Archangium violaceum: one gene and its partner. The protein of the gene in region 2 interacts with the protein of the main gene of each other region in a pairwise test. Links are inferred from orthologs where the notes say so. Each region holds a gene or a part of one and is shown on either strand. Other genes may lie near its edges.

Region 1 (10,103 bases), 900 kb from region 2 along the record:
CGGTGGTCGTAGTAGAGCATCGCCTCGCCCCGGAAGGGCCCGCCGCGCCCCAGGTACACGCCATAGCCGAAGGTGAAGAGGAGCTGCTCGAAGAGCATGTCGTCCGTGGGGCCCGCGTAGACGTAGCGCTGCACCGTCATCCCCACGCCCATCTCCGCGAAGGAGCCGGCCATGCGCGGGCTGAAGCGCGCCATGTCGTAGCGGCCTCGCAGGAAGGCCTCGCCGCCCGCCAGGGTGAAGCGCTCGGTGGGGTAGCGGTGGGCGAGCGCTCCGAGCTCCAGATCCAGCGCAGAGCCATCCGCGCCGCCCCGGGCGCCGTCGGGCCCGCCCAGCAGCCGGTACGCGCCGCCCAGGCGCACGCGCAGGTTGCCGTCATCCGGCGACAGGCGCGCCCCGGCCTCCAGGCGCACGCGCTCCAGCCGGGCCATCGCTCCCAGCGAGACGAAGTGCCGGTAGCTGAAGGAGGGATCGTCCGCGTACTGGTAGCCCAGCTCCAGCTCGAGCGGGGGCAGTCGCTGGGCGACCATGCCCGGAGAGAACGCGGGAGACACCGCCGCGTAGAGGTTGGCCAGCGTGGAGATGGAGATGAGGCCCGCTCCCGTCAGCGCCACCGCGTACAGCGGGCCGATGACCCGGCGCGACGCTCCGGACATGGCGATGGGCACCCCGCTCACGGCCAGCAGCCCGAAGCCCGCGCCCTCCAGGAGGAAGAGTCGCTTCGCCGTCCCCGTGTCCCCCGCGACGAGCGGCCCCAGTCCGTGCAGCACCAGGCCGGGCACCACCGCCACGACCGCGGGCAGCACGGCGAAGGGAGGCCGCACCTCCTCCAGGGGCGCGGACCCGGCCAGGGTGGGCACATCCACAGGCCCCGCCGCCGGCACCCCGGACGTCTGTCCCCAGGCTCCGCCCGGCAGCACCGCCAGGGCGAGCACCATCAGCCCGCCCAGCACGGGCGAGCCCCTCCGCTGTCGCACCATATGACCATCCATTCTAACGAGCGGACCCGGCCTTCCGCCCGGCCCGGGGCTCCCACCGGGCTCGGATCCAGGATAAAGCGTTGGCGGGTGGATTCGCAGCCCACCTCCAAAGGTAGGTAAGACGTCCACCCGGCCCCCCCTTCGGGATTTTTGGAGGAGCGGGGTATGCTCCAATTCCCCCTCTCCACCTCGACGCGCATCCGTGGCAGCCAACGAAGCCGGGCAGTTTGGCAAATACGAACTGGTATCGAAGCTCGCCGCGGGCGGGATGGCGGTCACCTACCGCGCGCGGATGAACGGCGCGGCGGGGGTGACCAAGCCAGTCGTCATCAAGCAGATCCTCCCCCACTTCGCCGACGACCCCGGGTTCGTGGAGATGTTCGTCAGCGAGGCGCGCGTGGCGGCGGGCCTCACCCACGGCAACATCGCCCAGGTCTTCGACTTCGGAGAGATCGACGGCCAGTTCTTCCTGGCCATGGAGTTCGTGCACGGCCAGCCGCTGTCCAAGGTGCTGCGCCGTGCGCAGCGCACGGGGCTGCCGAGCCTGCCGCTGCCCCTGGCGCTGCACGTCGCCATCCAGATGTGCGATGGGCTGGACTACGCGCACCGGCACGTGAGCGAGGATGGACAGCCCATGGGGCTGGTCCACCGGGACGTGTCCCCGGACAACGTGCTCATCTCCTACGAGGGCCAGGTCAAGGTCATCGACTTCGGCATCGCCAAGGCGACGAGCGTGGTGGAGTCGCGCACCTCGCCCGGCACGCTCAAGGGCAAGTACCCGTACTTCTCCACCGAGCAGGCCCGGGGCCAGCAGGATCTGGACGCGCGCTCGGACATCTTCGCCGTGGGCGTGGTGCTCTACGAGATGGTGTGCGGCCGGCGCCCCTATGAGGGCGAGCTCGTCGCCGTGCTGCCGCGCATCCTCTCGGGAGACTACGCGGCGCCCTCCGCGCTCAACCCGGCCATCACCCCGGAGCTGGAGTCGGTGATGGCCACCGCGATGGCGCTGGACCGGGACACGCGCTACCCCACCGCGCAGGCCTTCTCCGAGGCGCTGCGCGAGCAGCTCTACTCGGCCAACGCGCGCTTCTCACCCGCGATGCTGTCGCAGCTGATGGGCCACCTCTTCTCCGAGGAGCTCGCCGCCGAGGGACGCCGGGTGGAGGTGCCACCGAGCTTCCTGGAGCAGCTCTCCGTGTGGCAGGCGCAGGCGCAGCCCACGGGCGAGCCCACCGGCGTCCTGCCGCGGCAGTCGGGCACGGGCGGTGGCCGCACCAGCACCGGCTCCGGCGTGCGCGCCGTGCGGCCCGGCAGTGACAGTGGCCGTCCGGCGAGCGGCCCGGGCATCCGCTCCGGCGCGTCCGGTGCGCAGAAGCCCCCCTCCAACGGCACCGGCGGACGGCCCTCCAGCAACGCCAGCGGGCGGGCCGTCAGCTCGGCCTCGGTGCGCCGGGTGACCTCGAGCGCCGTGCCTCGCACTCCGGCCTCCCCCACCCTGGCGGAACCGCCAGACCTGGCGGCCGAGCCCTCCACGGCCGTGTCGCAGCAGGCCACCGCGGCGACGGACTCCGTCGAGGAGCCGCGCGACACCCCCGTCGACATGCCGGCCGTCACCGTGCCGGCGGCCAGGCTGGATCCCCTCGGCTCGTTCCGCCAGGCGCAGGAGCGCGACGCCCAGGAGCGTGCCGACCGGCGCCAGCGGCTGGTGATGCTCATCAGCCTTCCCCTCATCGGACTCGCGCTGTTCCTGGGAGCCATCAACTACTTCCTCTCCGGCAGGGGCGACGGATCGCCCACGGGCTCGCTGTGGCTCACCTCCACACCGTCCGGGGCCTCGGTGAAGCTCAACGGCAAGGATGTGCCCGGCGTCACGCCGCTCGTCGTCGGGAGCGTTCCGCTCGAAGAGGCCAACACCCTGGTGCTCACCCTGCCCGGCTACCGGCCGTGGACGAAGCGCTTCACCCGGAGCAGCGATGCGGATCCGCCCATCCACGCGGAGCTCGAGCGCCTCCAGGAGGAGCCCGCCCCACCGGAGAAGCCCCAGCCCACCGAGGCCGTCGCCGCGACCACCGCCGAGCCAGTGGACGCGGGCACCGAGGCGCCGAAGTCCAACCCCTACAACGAGGTGGACTACCCGGCGCGGCTGATCGTCCTCCGCCCGAAGTACAACGCCTTCCCGGTGACGCAGTACACCACCGCGTCGATCGACCTCAGCCCGTCCGCGAGCTACTCCGTCAACACGGAGGGCAGTGCCTCGCTGGCCGAGGAACGTGGAGGCGCGTCCGGCACGCTGGCCTACTTCCTCGAGGGCGACAACGTGTCCGTGGACGAGTCCTTCGGGCTGATCGGCCCCGCCTCGCGCACCATCAAGGGCGCGCGCCGGCTGCACGTCTTCCTGCTGGACGATGACGTCTCGGACAACAGCGGCACGGTGCGGGTGCACCTGCGCCAATCCAAGTGGACGGCGCCACGCCAGCTCACGTTCAACGCCGCACAGGACGCGCTGGCGCTCAAGCCCGAGCACCAGCTGGTGCTGCGCGGGCTCAACCCGGACGCCCTCTACCTGCTCACCGTGCGCGATGACCTGCCGGAGCTGCGCTCGGGTGCCGGCGGGCGGACACGTCGGGTGCTGTGCGCGGAGAGCAACCAGAAGTCCGCCCGGCGCACACACCGCCTGTTCGAGTCAGGAAAGCGCTACCAGCTGACGGGGGCCGACACGCTGCGCTGCACCTACCCGGACACCCGGTTGGAGGACAACGCCGGGGCGCTCGAGGTGGACATCGTCGACGTCACGGACATGTCCCGAAGGGACAGGGCAGCGGCGCTGCGCGGCGCATCTCGTTGACCGGACGACACCTCCCGGGTTAGTGAAGACGGGCGGGCGGTCAGGCGCAGGGTGCCTCCTCCGTCCAACCCTTTCGTACTCCCCAGGCAGGCAGCAACCGCTTCCGTTCTCATCCCGGAAGCGATGCGTACCATGAAGCGCACAGGGACCCACTGAGGGGTACCCGGGAATACAACAGATTCCTTCCGTAAAGGCTCAAGGGGGCCGCAGCGGTTCCGCGGCCCGGCTCGATAAGGACGGGAAAGGCACGTGGGCGCGGAGCCGAGACAGGCACCGGGCCCACTTGTCTTTTGGGGGTCTGGAACTCCCTCAGATGTCCAGGTTCTGCACGTCCAGCGCGTTGCGCTCGATGAACTCGCGCCGCGGCTCGACGGCCTCGCCCATGAGCAGCGAGAAGATTTCGTCGCTCTCCACGGCGTCCTCGATGCGTACCTGGAGCAGCGTGCGGGTGGCCGGGTTCATCGTGGTGTCCCAGAGCTGCTCCGGGTTCATCTCACCCAGACCCTTGTAGCGCTGCAGGCCCAGCCCCTTCTGCGCGTCCTTGCGCACCGCGGCCAGCACCTCCTGCACCGACAGCGCCGTCACCTCGCCATCGCTCACCACCACCCGGTAGGGCGCCTTGCCCATCGCGCCGAACACGTCGCGCAGGCCCACCAGCTCCAGGTACTCCGGCGACGACAGGAAGCCGTGATCGAACACCGTCTGCTTCAGGCCCCCGTTGACGTCCGTCTTCACCACCAGCTTCTTCGTGTGGTGCTCCGTGTCGTCGGGGAACGACACCTCGAAGCGGCCCAGCGCGTCCGGCATCCGGGCCTTCAGGTACTCGCGCACCTTGTCCATCTGCCCGCTCAGCGCGGCCTCGTCGGCCAGCGTGCCCGCATCCACCCGGGCCGCCTGCACCAGCGCGTCCACCACCCGCGCGTCCCGCCGCGCCGCCAGCTTCTCCAGCCGCTCCTCGTACGTAATCACCTTCTCCAGCAGCGAGCGCAGCTCCGAGCCCCCGATCTCCCCGGACGGCGTCACCACCCGCGAATGCTCGGAGGCGATCCGCAGCAGGTAGTCGTTCAGGTTCCGCTCGTCCTTCACGTACATGTCCTTCTTGTTGCGCGTGACTTTGTAGAGCGGCGGCTGCGCGATGTAGAGGTAGCCGTTCTGGATGAGCTCCGGCATCTGCCGGTAGAAGAACGTCAGGAGCAGCGTGCGGATGTGGCTGCCGTCCACGTCGGCGTCCGTCATCAGGATGATGCGGTGGTAGCGCGCCTTCGTCGGATCGTAGTCCTCGCGCCCGATGCCCGTGCCCAGCGCGGTAATCAGGGTCACGATCTCCGCGCTCGTGAGCATCTTCTCGAAGCGCGCCTTCTCGACGTTCAGGATCTTGCCGCGCAGCGGGAGGATGGCCTGGTTGCGCCGGTCGCGGCCCTGCTTGGCCGAGCCACCTGCGGAGTCACCCTCGACGATGTAGAGCTCGCTCTCGCTGGGGTCGCGGCTCTGGCAGTCGGCGAGCTTGCCCGGCAGCGAGCCACCGTCCAGCACGCCCTTGCGCCGCACCGTCTCGCGCGCCTTGCGCGCGGCGATGCGCGCCCGCGTGGCATCGCCAATCTTGGCGACGATCTTCTTGCTGACGATCGGGTTCTCCTCGAGGAAGGTGCCGAGCTGGTCATTGACCATCTGCTCGACCAGGCCCTTGATCTCGCTGTTGCCCAGCTTCGTCTTCGTCTGCCCCTCGAACTGGGGGTTGGACAGCTTGACGGAGATGACGGCGGAGAGGCCCTCGCGCGCGTCCTCGCCCGTGGGCGTCTCCTTCAGGTCCTTCCACGCCCCGCCCTTCTCGGCGTAGCTGTTGAGCGTGCGCGTGAGCGCCGCCTTGAAGCCCGACAGGTGGCTGCCACCCTCGTGCGTGTTGATGTTGTTGGCGAAGGTGAAGATGCGCTCGTCGTAGCCATCGTTCCACTGCATGGCGATCTCCAGCGACACCCCCTCCCGCTCCGCGCGGAAGTGGATGGGCTTGTCGTGGAGCGCCTCCTTCGCCTTGTTGATGTACTCGACGAAGGAGACGATGCCGCCGTCGAACTTGAAGTCGTGCTCCTTGCCGATGCGCATGTCACGGATGATGATGCGCAGGCCGGCGTTGAGGAACGCGAGCTCGCGCATGCGCTGGCTGAGCGTGTCGAAGCTGAAGTCCGCCGTCTCCATGACGGTGTTGTCCGGCTTGAACCAGATGAGCGTGCCGCGCTTGTCCGTCTCGCCCACGGCCACGGGCGGGCCATTGGACACGCCGCGCGAGTACGACTGCTCGTACACCTTGCCGCTGCGCTGGATGCGGACCTTGAACCACTCGGAGAGGAAGTTGACGCAGGTGACGCCCACGCCGTGCAGGCCGCCGGACACCTTGTAGGCGCCGTTGCCGAACTTGCTGCCCGCGTGCAGCTCCGTCAGCACGACCTCGAGCGTGTCCTTGCCCTTGAACTTCGGATCCGGATGCGGGCCCACGGGAATGCCACGACCGTTGTCCTGCACGGACAGCGAGCCATCCACGTGGATGACCACCTCGATGTCGGTGCAGTGGCCCGCGAGGGCCTCGTCGACCGAGTTGTCCACCACCTCGTAGACGAGCTTGTGCAGCCCGTACGTCATGGTGTCGCCGATGTACATGCCCGGACGCTTGCGGACGGCCTCCAGGCCCTCCAGCTTCGTGATGGCACCCGTGTCGTAGTCCGCGGGCGACGGCGCCGCGGCGGCGCCGGTGGCGGGGATGTTTTCCATGCGAGAAAAATCCTTGGGAAATGCTTGGCTGGAACCGGTCGTGCCTACCATTTCGAGGCACACCGAACAAGATTGTTGAGAACACGCAAGGCAGCGGAAAGATTCATGAAATCCCCCGCGCGGCGCTATGCGTCATAACGTGGAGCGGGCTTCCTTTCTTCCAGGGCGCTCGCCAGCTCGCCGAACACCGCCCGGGAGGGAAAAAGGTGGCGCGTCACCAGCACCCGGCCCCCCTCTTCCAAGAACAATCCGAGCACGTCTTCCTTCTTGCCCAGGCGGCGCACGGCGTCGATCTGCCCCCAGGAGAGCTGGAGCTGGCTGCCCGTGAAGGGGCGTGCCACCTGCACGCCCCGGGTGCTCAAGGTGATGCCCCAACCGGGGCGGGGTCGCAGCCGGTGCCAGGCGAAGACGAAGGCGAGCATCAGCCCTCCAGTGAGGCCCGCCCGGGCCACGGCCAGGGGAGCGTTGCCCAGCGACCTGGCATCCGCCAGGGCCCAGGCACTGAGGATGGCCAGCGCGCACGCGCCCACGAAGAGGGCCCGGCGCGTGGGACGAGGATCGAAAGCGTAGAAGCGGGGCTCCATGCGAGCACCTGAACCCTAACCTCCCGGAGGCTCCGCCGGGGATTTTCCTGATACGAGCTGTCCACCCGCGAGCGCTGGAAGTGCCTACCCTGCGGCCCATGACGGACGCTGAACTCACCGAGCGCCTGCGGACCAATCTCTGGGACTTCAAGACCCTGCAGGCCCGCGGCGGTCCGCTGCGGATGCTCGACCTGCCCGGGGTGCGGGCCTTCGCGCTGCCGGATCATCCGGACAACCTCTTCCAGCAGCAGGTGATGTACGAGGACACGCGCTCGCTCGCCGAGGCCCTCGCGCCGCTGGAGGCCTGGTACCGAGAGCAGGACGTGCCCGTCTGGCGCGTGCCCGTGTACCCGGGGGAGTCCCTCGCGGAGGGCCCGCTGGCCCGCGCCGGCTACCGGCCCGCGGACACCATCCCCGCCATGGGCCTCACCCTGAACCACCCGCCGCCGCCCCACCTCCCTCCGGGCCTCACCCTGGAGCACCCGGAGGACCTGGACGAGGTGCTCGCGCTCAACGCGCTCTGCTACGGCGAGGAGAACGCCGGCTTCTTCGAGGACTGGCGCATCCAGCCGCTGCCGTCCGACCAGCTCCATGCCGTGCTGATGCGCGAGGGAGGCAGGCCGCTCGCGGGGGCCGTCTCCTTCGAGCGGGGAGACGCGGCGGGCATCTACCTGGTGGCCACCCACCCGGCCGCGCGCCGCCGGGGCCTGGGCGCCCGGGTGATGCACTGTCTGCACGCGGACGCATTCGCCCGGGGCCGCTGCGTGGCCGTCCTCCAGGCCTCCGACATGGGGCACGACCTGTACCGGCGGCTCGGCTACCGGGAGCTGGGCGGGTGGCCCAACTGGGTGCGCCACACCCGCTGAGGACTCACTCCGGCAGCGCGTGCTGGCCCACCGTCTCCACCAGCACCTCCACGTCCACCGGCTTGCGCAGGTAGGCGCACGCGCCCACCTCGCGGGCCACGTCCGCGTTGCTGGCCGAGGCGGAGAAGATGACCACCGGGATGTCCCTCCACGCGGGGCTCGCGTGCAGCTCCTGGGCGAAGCCCAGGCCGTCCAGCACCGGCATCATCATGTCCAGCAGCACCAGCCCGGGCAGGGGCCGGGTGCGCGCGAGCACGTCCAGCGCCTCGCGGCCATTGCCGGCCCCCAGCACGGTGAAGCCCGCGTCGCGCAGCACCTCCTCGAGCGCCTCGCGCAGGTCCGCGTCGTCATCCACCACCAGCAGGGGGCGCGTCATGAGGGCTCCTTGGACGACTGCGCGGGAGTCTCCAGGGGCAGCTCCAGGGTGAAGCGGGCCCCCCCCTCCTGGCGCTGCTCGGCCCACACGCGGCCTCCGTGTGCCTCGGCCGCCCGGCGCGCCAGGTACAGCCCCAGCCCCAGCCCTCCATAGGAGCGCGAGGACACCGCCCGTCCGAAGCGCTCGAAGATGCGCTCGAGCTGGTCCGCCGGAATGCCGATGCCCCGGTCCTCCACCACCACCCGCGCCACCGTCCCGTTGCGCTGCACCCGCACCTCCACCGGATGGCGCGCACCGAACTTGAGGGCGTTGGACAACAGGCTGGACACCACCTGCTCCAACCGCATCCGGTCCCATTGGCCGACGACGTCCGGAGCCACCTCCAGCCGAAGCACGCAGCCCATGGCCTGGGCCTCCGCCTCGAAACGCTCCAACACATCGCCCATCAACTCTCCCAGGTCCAGCCGCTCGAGGGACAGGGGTAGCCCGCTGGTGGACAGGCGCGACACGTCCAGCAGCGTCTCCACCAACGTGCCCAGGCGCCGCACCTGGCGCAGGCCTCGCTCCAGCCGCGCCACCAGGTCCGACGAGGTCTCCCGCCGCGCCCGCTGCACGAGGGTGCTCAGCTGCAACCCCAGCGTGGTGAGCGGCGTGCGCAGCTCGTGGGCGGCCACGGCGAGGAACTCGTCGCGCAGGCGGATGGCCTCCTGGGACTCCTGGAAGAGGCGCGCGTTGTCCAGCGCCAGGGCGGCGCGGCGCGCCAGCTCCTGCACCACGGGCATGTCCCGCGAGGAGAAGCGCGGCCGCCCTCCCTCGCTGGTGCCGAGCGTCATCACGCCCAGGGTCCCCGAGCGCCCCTGCAGCGGGACGTGGATGACGGAGCGCAGCTTCAAGGAGCTCATCCGGCGCAGGTGCTCCGGAGAGCGCGCCAGCACCTCCAACCGGGCCGAGGGCACGTCCGTCAGCAACTGCGGCTCGCCGGTGCGCCACACCCGCACGGGGCCCGAGGTGGCGTTCGGGTCCAGGGGAAAGAGGCGGTCCGTCTCGAAGCCTTTGGCCACTCGTTCGGGATCCTCGTGCGCCAGCGCCACCACCTTGAGGGCCTCGCCCGTCTCCGAGAAGTAGACGGCGCACCAGTCCGCCAGCTCCGGCACGCACAGTTGCACCACCCGCGCCAGCGTCTCCTGGAAATCCAGCGAGCGGGCCAGCACCTCGCCGGCGCGGGCCAGCAGGGCCCGGTCCCGCTCGGCCAGCCTCCGCTCGTGGCGGATGCGCGCCTCCCCCAGCTCGCGCGCCACCGCGGCGGGCAGCCGGGTGAGGAGCGTCTTGGGAAAGTAGTCGCGGGCCCCGGCCTTCATCACCTCCACGCCCTCGAATTCCCCCACGCTGCCGGAGACGACGATGAGGGGGATGTCCTGGCCGCTGTCCTGCAGCACCCGGAGCGCCGTCGGCGCGTCGAAGCCGGGCATGCTGTAGTCGGAGAGGATGATGTCCCAGGAGCCATCCTTCAGCGCCGCGCGCATGTCCTCGGCCGTCTGCACCCGGTGACTCTGGACGTCGAAGCCACCCCGGCGCAGCTCGCGTTCCACCAGCATCAAGTCGTCGGGATTGTCCTCGACCTGCAGGACGCGCAGGGGCGTCATTCATGGACCCCCGGCTGCGGTACGCGGTTGAGCGCCAGCCAGTACAGGC
Region 2 (10,276 bases):
CGAGGCACTCGCCCGCCCGCTGCCAGTCCGCCACGGAGTCTCGCGCGATGCCGAGTGTCTGGAGGCTCCGTCCGACGAGGTCATCGGGGTACACGTGGAGCAGCACCGCGGCACTGGCCGCGCCGGCCACGGCGTGCTCGACATCCGGCGGGATGATGGCCGCCTGGCAGGGCCGGGTGCGCAGGCGGGAGTCCGCCAGCGAGACCGGCTCACCGAGCGACAGCACCAGTTGGAAGCTGTGGTGCGCATGCGGTCGCGTCTCGCCCAGGGGCCCCGCGTAGAGCAGGCGCCCGGGTCCGAAGAAGAGCCGCCCCCTCCACGTACGGCTCACGGGGTCAGCGGTCGCGCAGTGGCGGAGTGCCCGTCCGAGCCTCCTCCGCCGAATCCAACGTTTTCGGCCACGCCGACTCCGGCTGGTAGCGCTGCACCTCGCGCACCACGAAGAAGGCCGCCGCCGACAACACGCCGATGTCGTCCAACCAGCCCAGGATGGGCAGGAAGTCCGGCAGCGCGTCCACGGGCATGACGAAGTAGATGACGGCGAACAACCCCGCGAGCCTCCGCCACATCGGCACGCGCGGGTCTCGCACGTAGCGGAAGAACCGGGTCCCCATTGCTCGAAGGCCTGCAGCGTTCATGTCCTCTCCTACGAATGGAGGCCGATTTCCATTGCGGCCCCTCCACCGTAGGCGCCCGGCCGCTCGTGGGGCAAGCCGCCATCTCCCCGAGTGTCCTCAGTCGTCCTCGCACGGCTCCTTGGGCGGCTTGTCCTTCTTGGCCCCCCGCGCACCCGGCGCCTCCGGCTCCTCGCAGTCATCGGGGCCCGGGTGCTGTTCGAAGGGCGGACGCCGCTCGAGGAAGGCCTCCATCAGCTCCTGCCGGTACGGGAGGAAGGTGCCCACCAGCGACTCCGAGAGCCCGTAACGCGGGCCGTCCGGACCCTCCTCCAGCGTGCGCTCGCTCACGTGGACGAAGGTGTAGAGGGTGGACTTGGAGGGCCAGGTGAGCCCGCCTCCGAGGTTCGTGCCCGTGCTGAGCTGGTGGCACCCCGCGCAGGAGAGCGTCTGCGCCCTCGCGACGATGTTCGCCGGCGTGAGCGTGCTGCGCAGCGTGGAGAGCCGCTGCTGGAGTTGGGTGCGCAGCGGGCTCGCACCCGTGCCGAAGTGGTGGACGTAGAGGTTCTCCGTGCCGCTCGCGTTGCTCTGCCCGGTGTTGAAGCGCTCCTCGGTGGCCATCGTGTAACGGAGCAGGTCGTTGGTCGCCAGCGTCCCCACCTGGGACGCCAGGGACTCCGCGAAGTCCGCCTTGAGCGGATGGCCCACCTTCGAGCTGAAGAGCACTCCGGCCGGGTTCGTCTTCACCGTGTCCGGCTCGAAGCGCATCACGCACGAGCCCCCCTCGCACCGCTTGCGCACGCGGAACTCGCGCAACGTCCAGGTGGACTGCATGAACTGGTTGGTGCGCACCTGGCCGGTGGCGCGATCCGTGGCGTTGCCGAAGTTGTCGATGTCGATGACCGGCGGGATGTTCCCGATTCCCTCGAAGTAGAAGCGGTGCAGGGCCTCGGCGCGCACCGCCGGGTCCGGCTCCTGGGAGAGCTCCGCCCAGAAGCGCATCACCTTGCGGCACCCGTGAATCCCCTTCTTCGGCTTCGGGTTGGGCAGCACTCCCTCGAAGGCGATGAGGTTGCGGCTGCGCGAGTTGGTGATGCCCGAGCGCCGGGCGAAGACGATGCGGTACTCCCCGCAGTCGCTCCCGTCCTCCGCCGCCAGGTCGAAGCGGTTGAAGAGCCCGATGGGCACGTACGCCGCGTGATGGGTGTCCGGATTGAGGAAGGGATTCTCCTGCGCCTGGCTCCCCTCCGCCCGAGGGCAGGCATAGGCGAAGCCGTTGAAGCCCGGCAGCCCGTCCTCGAGCGTCTGGTCATCGCAATGCGCACCGCCCAGCCCCAACCCCGGCCCCGGCCGCTGCGTGTCCCACCACTCCTGGTAGAGCCTCAGCCCCGTGAGCCCCGGAATGCCGCTCTGCTCCGCCAGCCGGTTCATCACCTCCTCGAAGCTGAAGCGCGCCAGGATGAGCTGGTCCGTCACCGCCAGCGAGCGCCGTGGATCCACGCTCACCTCCAGCCCTGGCTTCGCCATGGATTGGGGGCCGCCCATCGGTAGCAGCCCGATTCCACGTCGCTCTGGATGGAGTGACACCCCCGGGGAAACCGCTGGAGCCGATGGCGGCTCCACCGTCACTCCACATGCAGATAGGGCCACGACCCCCGCCGCGGCCAGGAGATAGAACGCACGCATCAGGACCCCCCTCATGCGGTCCGCCCGAAGCAAAGACAGCGGCGGGTCCGCCTCCAGAACTTAGGAACCCTGGCAAGGCGGGGTTGACCGTCCGGGAGGGAACGCTCGGTGTGGAGCCGCGGGACTGGTTTCGTGTGGAGCCGCACGACCTTCTTGTCCTGGAGGGACGTGGGTCTCCGGTTTACACGCGGCGGGTCTCGTTCGAAACGCGAAGAGGGCCGGAGGAGGGAAATCCCTCACCCCAGCCCTCTCCCAGGGGGAGAGGGGGTTTACACGGGTTCGACTCGCGGCCCGTGAGACCCTCACCCCGTCCCTCTCCCGGAGGGAGAGGGGTTCTTGCTTACTCCTCGGACTCCGGCTCCGACGACTCCGTGGACTCCTCGGCGGTCGACGCTTCGGCCGCGGGCTCGGTGGACTCCGACGACGCGGACGCCTCCGCCACCACCGCCTCGCCTCCGTTCTCCTCGCCCTCCTCCTCCGACTCCGGCAGCTTCGAGATGCCCGTCACCTTCTCCTCCGCGCTCTCCAGCGCGATCAGCCTCACACCCTGCGTGTTGCGGCCGATGACGGAGATCTCCTTCGCCTTCATCCGAATGAGCATCCCGCCGTTGGTGACCAGCATCACCTCGTCCTTGTCCGTCACCTGCAGCAGGCCCACCACCTTGCCATTCCTCTCGGTGGCCTTGATGTCGATGATGCCCTTGCCGCCTCGGCCCTGCTGACGGTACTCGCCCTCCTCCGTCCGCTTGCCGTAGCCGTTCTCCGTCACCGTCAGCACCGTGGTGTCCTTCTCCACCAGGTCCGCACCCACCACCTCGTCGCCATCCTCCAGCGTGATTCCCTTCACGCCGTAGGCATCCCGGCCCATCGAGCGCACTTCCGTCTCCGGGAAGCGGATGCTCATGCCGTTGGCCGTGGACAGCAGGATGTCCTTCGAGCCGTCGGTGATCTTCACCGCCACCAGCTCGTCCCCCTCCTCGATGCCCAGCGCCCGGATACCGCTGGAGCGCACGTTCGAGAAGGCCGACAGGTCCGTCCTCTTCACCACGCCACGCTTCGTCACGAAGAAGACGAACTGGTTCTCGCCGAACTCCTTCGTCACCAGCACCTGCGCCAGCCGCTCGCCCTCGCCCAGCTGCACCAGGTTCACGATCGGCTTGCCTCGCGACGTGCGGCCCGCCAGCGGAATCTCGTGCACCTTCAGCCAGTACAGCCGGCCCGTGTTGGTGATCGGCATCAGGTACGCGTGCGTGCTCGCCACGAACAGGTCGGTGACGAAATCGTCCTCCTTCGTCGTCGCCCCCGTCTTGCCTCGCCCGCCTCGCTTCTGCGCCCGGTACTCCGTCAGCGCCGAGCGCTTCACGTACCCCGTGTGCGACAGCGTCACCACCATCGTCTCCTCGGCGATGAGGTCCTCGCTGGTGATCTCCTCCGCCGCGCCGGTGATCTCCGTGCGCCGCTTGTCGCCGTAGCGCTCGCGGATCTCCCTGAGCTCCGTCCGGATGACGTTGAGCAGGCTCGACTCGTTGGCCAGGATGTCCTCCAGGCGGAGGATCTCCCTCACCAGGTCCACCAGCTCGCGGAACAGCTCCTCGCGCTGCAGGCCCGTGAGGCGCTGCAGGCGCATCTCGAGGATGTTCTTCGCCTGCTCCTCGCTGAAGCCCGAGCCCTCGTACCGGTGCTCCAGCCCCGAGTAGCTCGGCACCTCGTCGCGCGCCCTCGAGACCAGCAGCTCCATCTGCGCCTTCGCCTTGGCGTAGTCGATGCGCTGCAGGTTCTTGAAGTTCTCCCGCTCGTAGAGCGCGGGCGACAGGATGTTCATCAAGCCCCAACGCGCCTCGTCCGGATCCCTCGAGGCACGGATCAGGCTCACCACCAGGTCGATGAGGTCCTGCGCGACCAGCAAGCCCTCGACGATGTGGCGGCGGGCCCGCGCCTTGCGCAGCTCGTAGCGGCTGCGGCGCGTCACCACGTCCCGGCGGTGCGCGATGAAGCGCTCCAGCAGCTCCTTGAGCGTGAGCGTGCGCGGCTGGCCCGCGTCGATGGCCAGCATCACCGCGCCGAAGGTGGTCTCCATCGCGGTGTTGGCGAACAGGTTGTTGAGCACCACGGCGGAGATGGCGTCGCGCTTGAGCTCCACCACGATGCGCATGCCCTGCCGGTCGCTCTCGTCGCGGATGTCGCTGATGCCCTCCAGCTTCTTCTCGCGCACCAGGTCGGCGATCTTCTCGATGAGCCGCGCCTTGTTCACCTGGTAGGGAATCTCCGTGACGATGATGCTCTCACGGTCACCCTTCTTGGAGGTCTCGATCTCCGTGCGGGCCCGGACGGTGATCTGCCCACGGCCCGTCTCGTAGGCGCGCAGGATGCCCTCCCGGCCGGTGATGATGCCGGCGGTGGGGAAGTCCGGCCCGGGGATGAACTGCATCAAGTCCCGAACGGTGGCCTCGGGATGGTCGATCAGGTGCAGCGTCCCGTCGATGACCTCGGTCATGTTGTGCGGCGGGATGTTGGTGGTCATACCCACCGCGATGCCCGTGCTGCCGTTGACCAGGAGGTTGGGGAACTTGGTGGGGAGGACCAGCGGCTCCACGGTGGAGTCGTCGTAGTTGGGACCGAAGTCGATGGTCTCCTTGTCGATGTCCGCCAGCATCTCCTCGGCCAGGCGGTCCATGCGCACTTCCGTGTAGCGCATGGCCGCTGGCGAGTCGCCGTCCACGGAGCCGAAGTTGCCCTGGCCGTCCACCAGCAGGTAGCGGAGGCTCCACTCCTGGGCCAGACGCACCATGGCGTCGTAGACGGCGGTGTCGCCGTGCGGGTGGTACTTACCAATCACGTCACCCACCACGCGCGCGCTCTTCTTGTAGGCACGGTTGTGGTAGTTGCCCAGGTCGTTCATCGCGTACAGCACGCGGCGATGCACGGGCTTGAGGCCGTCACGGACGTCGGGCAGCGCGCGCCCGATGATGACGGACATCGAGTAGTCGAGATACGAACGGCGCATCTCGTCTTCGATGTTGACGGGGATGAGTTCTCCCACGCTGCCCTGAGGAGGAGCGGGGGGCGTTGCCGGCTTGTCGGTGGTGTCGTCGGCCATGAAATCGAGGGTCAGGGGTGGGGCCCGCACGATGGGGGCCCGTCAGGGTAACGTGCCTACGTAACCCCCGGATTTTCCAGCGTCAACAAGGGAAACACGGGGGTGACGAGGGGTAGGCGGAAAGAGGAGCCAGAAGTCGCCTGGCTGGGGGGCATCGGACACCTCGTCCGACCCCATCCGAACCTCTAACCGATGACCGAGCGCGCTTGTTGCACCAGATTCACCAGGCGTGACGAATCCCTCCACCCGCGCAGGGCGGAGCTTCCAATTCCGTGCCTCTGGATGAGTTCCCGGAGGACTCCGCGAACCCGCTCGCCATCCGCGCCGCCGCGCGACTCATCCGCCCGCCAGGCCAGCTCCTCCAGGCGAGCCCAGCGCGCGGCCAGCCAGCGCTCCTCCTCGGGAATATCCTGGCGCTGAGCGTCCCACAGCTCATAGGCCACTTCGATCAGTGCCGCCCGGGCGTCCGCCAGGCGTTCCGTGGCCAACAGCCGGATGCGCGGGACGTACTCGCGCTCGAACATCCACCAGAGCACCTCGGGGAACTCGGCGTCCTCGAGCACCAGCGGGGCCACCCGAGCCTGGGCCATCCGGCTCAGCAGGGCATGGGCCTCCTGGAACCAGTAGGCGGCGTGCAACAGGCGCTCGGGGCCGTTGCGCGGCGGGTGGAGCGGCGCCCGGGTGGACTGCTTGCGGAAATCCTCCACCATGCCGCCAATCGCATCCACTCCGGAGAGCCGGTTCCACAACGACACCAGCGCCGCCTGTCCTCTCGGCCACCACAGGCTCAGCTCCTCCCGTTGCGCGCTCGTGAACGGGATGCGGCCCGTGATTGGCAGGGGCCGCGCGAAGAGCGACTCCAGCAGCTCCCCGAAGGCCGAGGCCTCCCGGAGCGCCGGCAGCGTGTCCGGGAGCACCTCCACCGCCGTGCTCCACCGCTGCTGGGGCGGCACCATGCGCGGGATGGTGAGCAGCCAGTCCTCCAGGGCCACCATCAGGCTCCCGAGGGGCTCTTGGGCGCTCCGCCCCAGCTTGCGAGCCAGGTCCCGGGCGAGCTGGTCCCTCAGCGAGCGCACCTCGAAGATGCCGCGGACGGTGGGGTTGCTGGTGGGCCAGGACTCGGCCTCGGCGCGGCGGACGGCGTAGGCGAGCACCTCGTCCACCTTCTGCTGATGGGCCGCCACCTCGCGCAGGAGGGGCATCTGCTTGCGCAGCGCCGCCTCCCACCCGGAATCGGCCAGGGCCAGCACCAGGCCGTAGTAGCGCTTCCGGGCGGGCTCCAGCACCACTCCCCGGCCCTCCAGGCGCAACTGGTACTCGTCCTCGACGGGTGCTCCCATGGTGGACGCAGTATAGCCCCGGGGCTCAGCTCGCCTGGGCCAGCGGATCCTTGGGACGCAGCGGGGTGGCGAGCCGCTCGGCCTCGGCACCCAGGGGACCCTCCGGGTCCAGCGACTTCGCGCGCTCGAAGGCGGCGAGGGCGCCCTCCCGGTCCCCCCTCAGCTTGAGCGCCACGCCCACGTTGAGGTGCGCGCCGACGTTGTCGCGGTCCATGGCGAGCGCCTCGCGGAAGTGGGCCAGGGCATCGTCCAGGTCACCAGCCAGCAGGGCCTCCTTGCCGGCCTGCACGCGCTTGTCCGCGTCGTTGACGAACTCCACCTGCAGCAGGCTGCCGCCGGCCACGGTGACGATGAGCGCGCGGAGGATGCCACCCCAGTAGAAGGTGAGGCCCTCGGCGGCCACCACGGCGGCGATGGGCAGATCCGGCAGCAGCTGCTTGCCCCGGAACTTGAAGCGCACCTTGGTGTAGCGGCCCTTGTTGGCCCAGTGGACGAGCTCCTCGCGCATCTTGCGCAGGCTCTCCTCCACCCGCTTGGGGTCGATCTCGAAGGGCAGCGCGCGACCGCCCTCCACGGGCTCCCCGGCCGGCAGGGCCTTCATCTCGGGCGTCTCGGGCGTCTCGAGCGCCTCGCTCGGAGCGGTCTGCTCGGGCGCGGGGGGCGCCACCGGGGCGGCGCGCTTCTTCGCGGCGGCGGGTTTCTTCGCCGGAGCCACACGCTTCTTCACGGACGCGGGGCGCTTCTTCGCGGGGGCGGCGCTCTTCTTCTTCGGAGCCGCTCGGACGGCCTTCTTCTGGCTCGCCGAGGCCTTGCGGGGTGCGGTCTTCGCCATGGACGCGACTCTAACCAGTCGCGGGCCGGCTTGCTCGTCGAGGCGCACCGACATGTCGATCCGACACGTCAACGCCGCGTCAATGAGCAGTCTGAAGGGCGGCGTCCGGCGTCTGGCCCGTCAGACACGCGTGCTTTGCATGGCATGCGCTTTGCGTCTGAATCCGGATATCGAGGAGAGAGAAGAAGTCATGGACACGAGCAGGAAGACGGCGTTGGCAACCGACTCGCGGATCGACCCCCAGGCCGAACGCTTCATGGAAGAGACGGTCCACCACGCCCAACCCTGTTCCGCTCACGCGCTCCTGGCCTCGTGGGCCGGTACCTGGAAGGTGCGGACGAGGAACTGGATGGGCTCGTGGGTGGAGTCGACGGGCACGGTGAAGATGCGGATGACGCTCGGCGGGCGCTACCTCGAGGAGACCTATACCAGCACCGTCCTGGGCCATTCCTTCGAGGGACGCACCGTCTACGGCTACGACAACGCCCAGGACGTGTTCGTGATGATGACGTACGGCAGCATGGGCACGGGCCTCACCCTGCGCGAGGGCACGCTCGATGCGAGCGGCAGGGTCATCACCTTCCGGAACGCGACCGGCGGGAGCGAGCGCGTGGTGATTCGCATGGAGGGCCCCAACGCGCTCGTCGCGGAGATGTTCGATGGGGAGCCGGGCCCCGATGAGGTGCGGGTGGTGGAAGCCAGGTACACCCGCGCTCGCTCCGTCTGGGGACTCGGCACCTGAGGCATCCCCCCCTCACGCCGGCAGGCGCCAGTCGATGGGCTCGCGCCCCGCCTTCTTCAGCGCCTCGTTGGTGAGGCTGAAGGGCTTGCTCCCGAAGAAGCCCTTCTTCGCCGACAGCGGCGAGGGATGCGGTGCCTTCAGGACGATGTGCCGCGAGGTGTCGATGAGCGCCTCCTTCTTCTGCGCGTAGCTGCCCCACAGCAGGAACACCACCGGCTCCGGCTCGTCGCTCACCTTCTGGATGACCGCGTCGGTGAAGGCCTCCCAGCCGTGCCCCTCGTGGGCGTTGGCCTGCCCCTCGCGCACCGTCAGCACCGCGTTGAGCAGCAGCACCCCCTGCTTCGCCCACGGCACCAGCGAGCCGTCCTTCGGCTTCGGCACGCCCAGGTCGCTCTGGAGCTCCTTGAAGATGTTCACCAGCGAGGGCGGTGGCTTCACCCCCGGCTGCACCGAGAACGCCAGCCCGTGCGCCTGTCCCGGCCCGTGGTACGGGTCCTGCCCGAGCAACAGCACCTTCACCTCGTCGTACGGCGTCAGCCGGAAGGCCGAGAACAGGTCCTCCTCGGACGGGTACACCGTGTGCTCGCGCCGCTCCCGCGTGACGAACGCCTCCAGCTCCGCGAACCCAGGGCTCGCCAGCACGTCCTTCAGCACCTTCTTCCAGTCCGCCGGCAGCCGGTCCTTCATCGCACCCATCGCGCCTCCGAGTCAGGGCTCATCACCTACGGAGCACCCGTCCACCCTACTTCAGCGGTCATGTGGCGTGGGTGTCTTTTTCACGTCGGTCCGATTCACGGTGGGTCGAGCATTCCAGGCCGGGCCATACCTCGCGTATTGAGGAGTCGAGGATGCGCCCCGGGTGGACCGGGGCGGGAGGAGGTCTACACATGGGAGCGCCGAGACTCGCGTTCACGGTGATGCACGCCGCCTTCGATCCCACACGGGTGGAGCTGGCGCGGAGGTTGGAGGAGCGGTTGCGCCAGTCGCTGGGCACGAGGGACGTGCTCCACGTGGAGCGGGACACCGTGCGCCGTGGCGTGTGGAACGTGGCCAGCGCGTGCTGGCGGTGGGGCATCGCCCAGGCCGAGCACGGCATCACCCACGTGGTGCTGCTCAATGACGACGCCGTGCCCTGCGCCGGCTTCGTGGAGGCGGTCCGCGCGGCGCTGGCCGTGAGGCCTCGGCACCCCGTCTGCTTCTACGCGAACCATGAGACGGCGCGGCTCGCGTACGAGCAGGGAGATGCGTGGTGGACCTCGGACGATGGGCTGGTGGGTGTGACGTGCGCTCTTCCGGTGGAGCTGGCGCGCGACTTCCTGGAGTGGGAGCACGCCTCGCTGGTGGAGCGCCCCCCTCCGGGGCTCTCGGACGACGGGCGGCTCAACGTGTGGGCCATGGCGCACGAGCGGAAGATCTGGCACGCCAGGGGCCTCGTGGAGCATGCCATCCCGGACGAGAGCCTCATCGGCAACCAGGGGCATGAGGGGCGCACCTCGCTCACGCCCCTGCCGGCCAGTGAGGAGGAGGCCCGTGCCATCGACTGGACCCGGGGGCTGGAGGAGCCGCTGCACGTGCTGGTGTACGGGGTCTCTCCCATCCACCTGCTGAGGGAGATCAAGCCCGAGGTGCGCTCCCGGATGGGGCTGGAGCAGGTCGTCGATCGCCTCTGGGGCGAGGCGGCACCCCGGGCGCGTGAGTTCTACGGCCGCATGAGGCCGTGACACAGGCGGAACACCCGCGTTTCCCCCCGTCCGCCGCCCCACCTGACAAGCAACCGAGCCCTCCTCTTGGGCTCGGGCCATTGTCGGGCTACCCTCGGGGACGCCATGTCGATGTACAACGAGTCGCTCCGCGCGTTCCTCAAGCCCGTCCTCCCCTATCTCGACGACCCGTCGGTCTCAGAGATCATGATCAACGGGCCCACCGATGTCTGGATCGAACGCAAGGGCAAGGTCTCCAAGACCG

Evidence for each region.
Region 1: the proteins of gyrA (region 2) and gyrB interact in binary tests that used the Escherichia coli proteins (3 or more experiments, as listed by UniProt). The link is inferred for Archangium violaceum from one-to-one orthologs.

The regions. Positions count from the first base shown.
Region 1 is NZ_CP069396.1:12,346,854-12,356,956, forward strand. The notes cover bases 3,859-6,983. They hold gyrB (DNA topoisomerase (ATP-hydrolyzing) subunit B), read right to left. Parts: upstream 6,586-6,983; coding sequence 4,132-6,585; downstream 3,859-4,131. Other genes in these bases: JRI60_RS49310 (hypothetical protein), read right to left, coding at 6,711-6,983. In the rest of the region: JRI60_RS49295 (hypothetical protein), read right to left, coding at 1-977; JRI60_RS49300 (protein kinase domain-containing protein), read left to right, coding at 1,180-3,822; more of JRI60_RS49310, read right to left, coding at 6,984-7,169; JRI60_RS49315 (GNAT family N-acetyltransferase), read left to right, coding at 7,268-8,035; JRI60_RS49320 (response regulator), read right to left, coding at 8,040-8,411; JRI60_RS49325 (ATP-binding protein), read right to left, coding at 8,408-10,054; JRI60_RS49330 (response regulator), read right to left, coding at 10,051-10,103. UniProt on the Escherichia coli protein: DNA gyrase negatively supercoils closed circular double-stranded DNA in an ATP-dependent manner to maintain chromosomes in an underwound state.
Region 2 is NZ_CP069396.1:11,446,955-11,457,230, forward strand. Bases 2,441-5,738 are described here. They hold gyrA (DNA gyrase subunit A), read right to left. Parts: upstream 5,398-5,738; coding sequence 2,641-5,397; downstream 2,441-2,640. Other genes in these bases: JRI60_RS45625 (hypothetical protein), read right to left, coding at 5,583-5,738. Also shown: JRI60_RS45605 (helix-turn-helix transcriptional regulator), read right to left, coding at 1-226; JRI60_RS45610 (YkvA family protein), read right to left, coding at 336-638; JRI60_RS45615 (hypothetical protein), read right to left, coding at 735-2,141; more of JRI60_RS45625, read right to left, coding at 5,739-6,737; JRI60_RS45630 (tetratricopeptide repeat protein), read right to left, coding at 6,763-7,569; JRI60_RS45635 (DUF1579 family protein), read left to right, coding at 7,760-8,311; ung (uracil-DNA glycosylase), read right to left, coding at 8,324-8,998; JRI60_RS45645 (hypothetical protein), read left to right, coding at 9,199-10,032; JRI60_RS45650 (CpaF family protein), read left to right, coding at 10,138-10,276. UniProt on the Escherichia coli protein: A type II topoisomerase that negatively supercoils closed circular double-stranded (ds) DNA in an ATP-dependent manner to maintain chromosomes in an underwound state.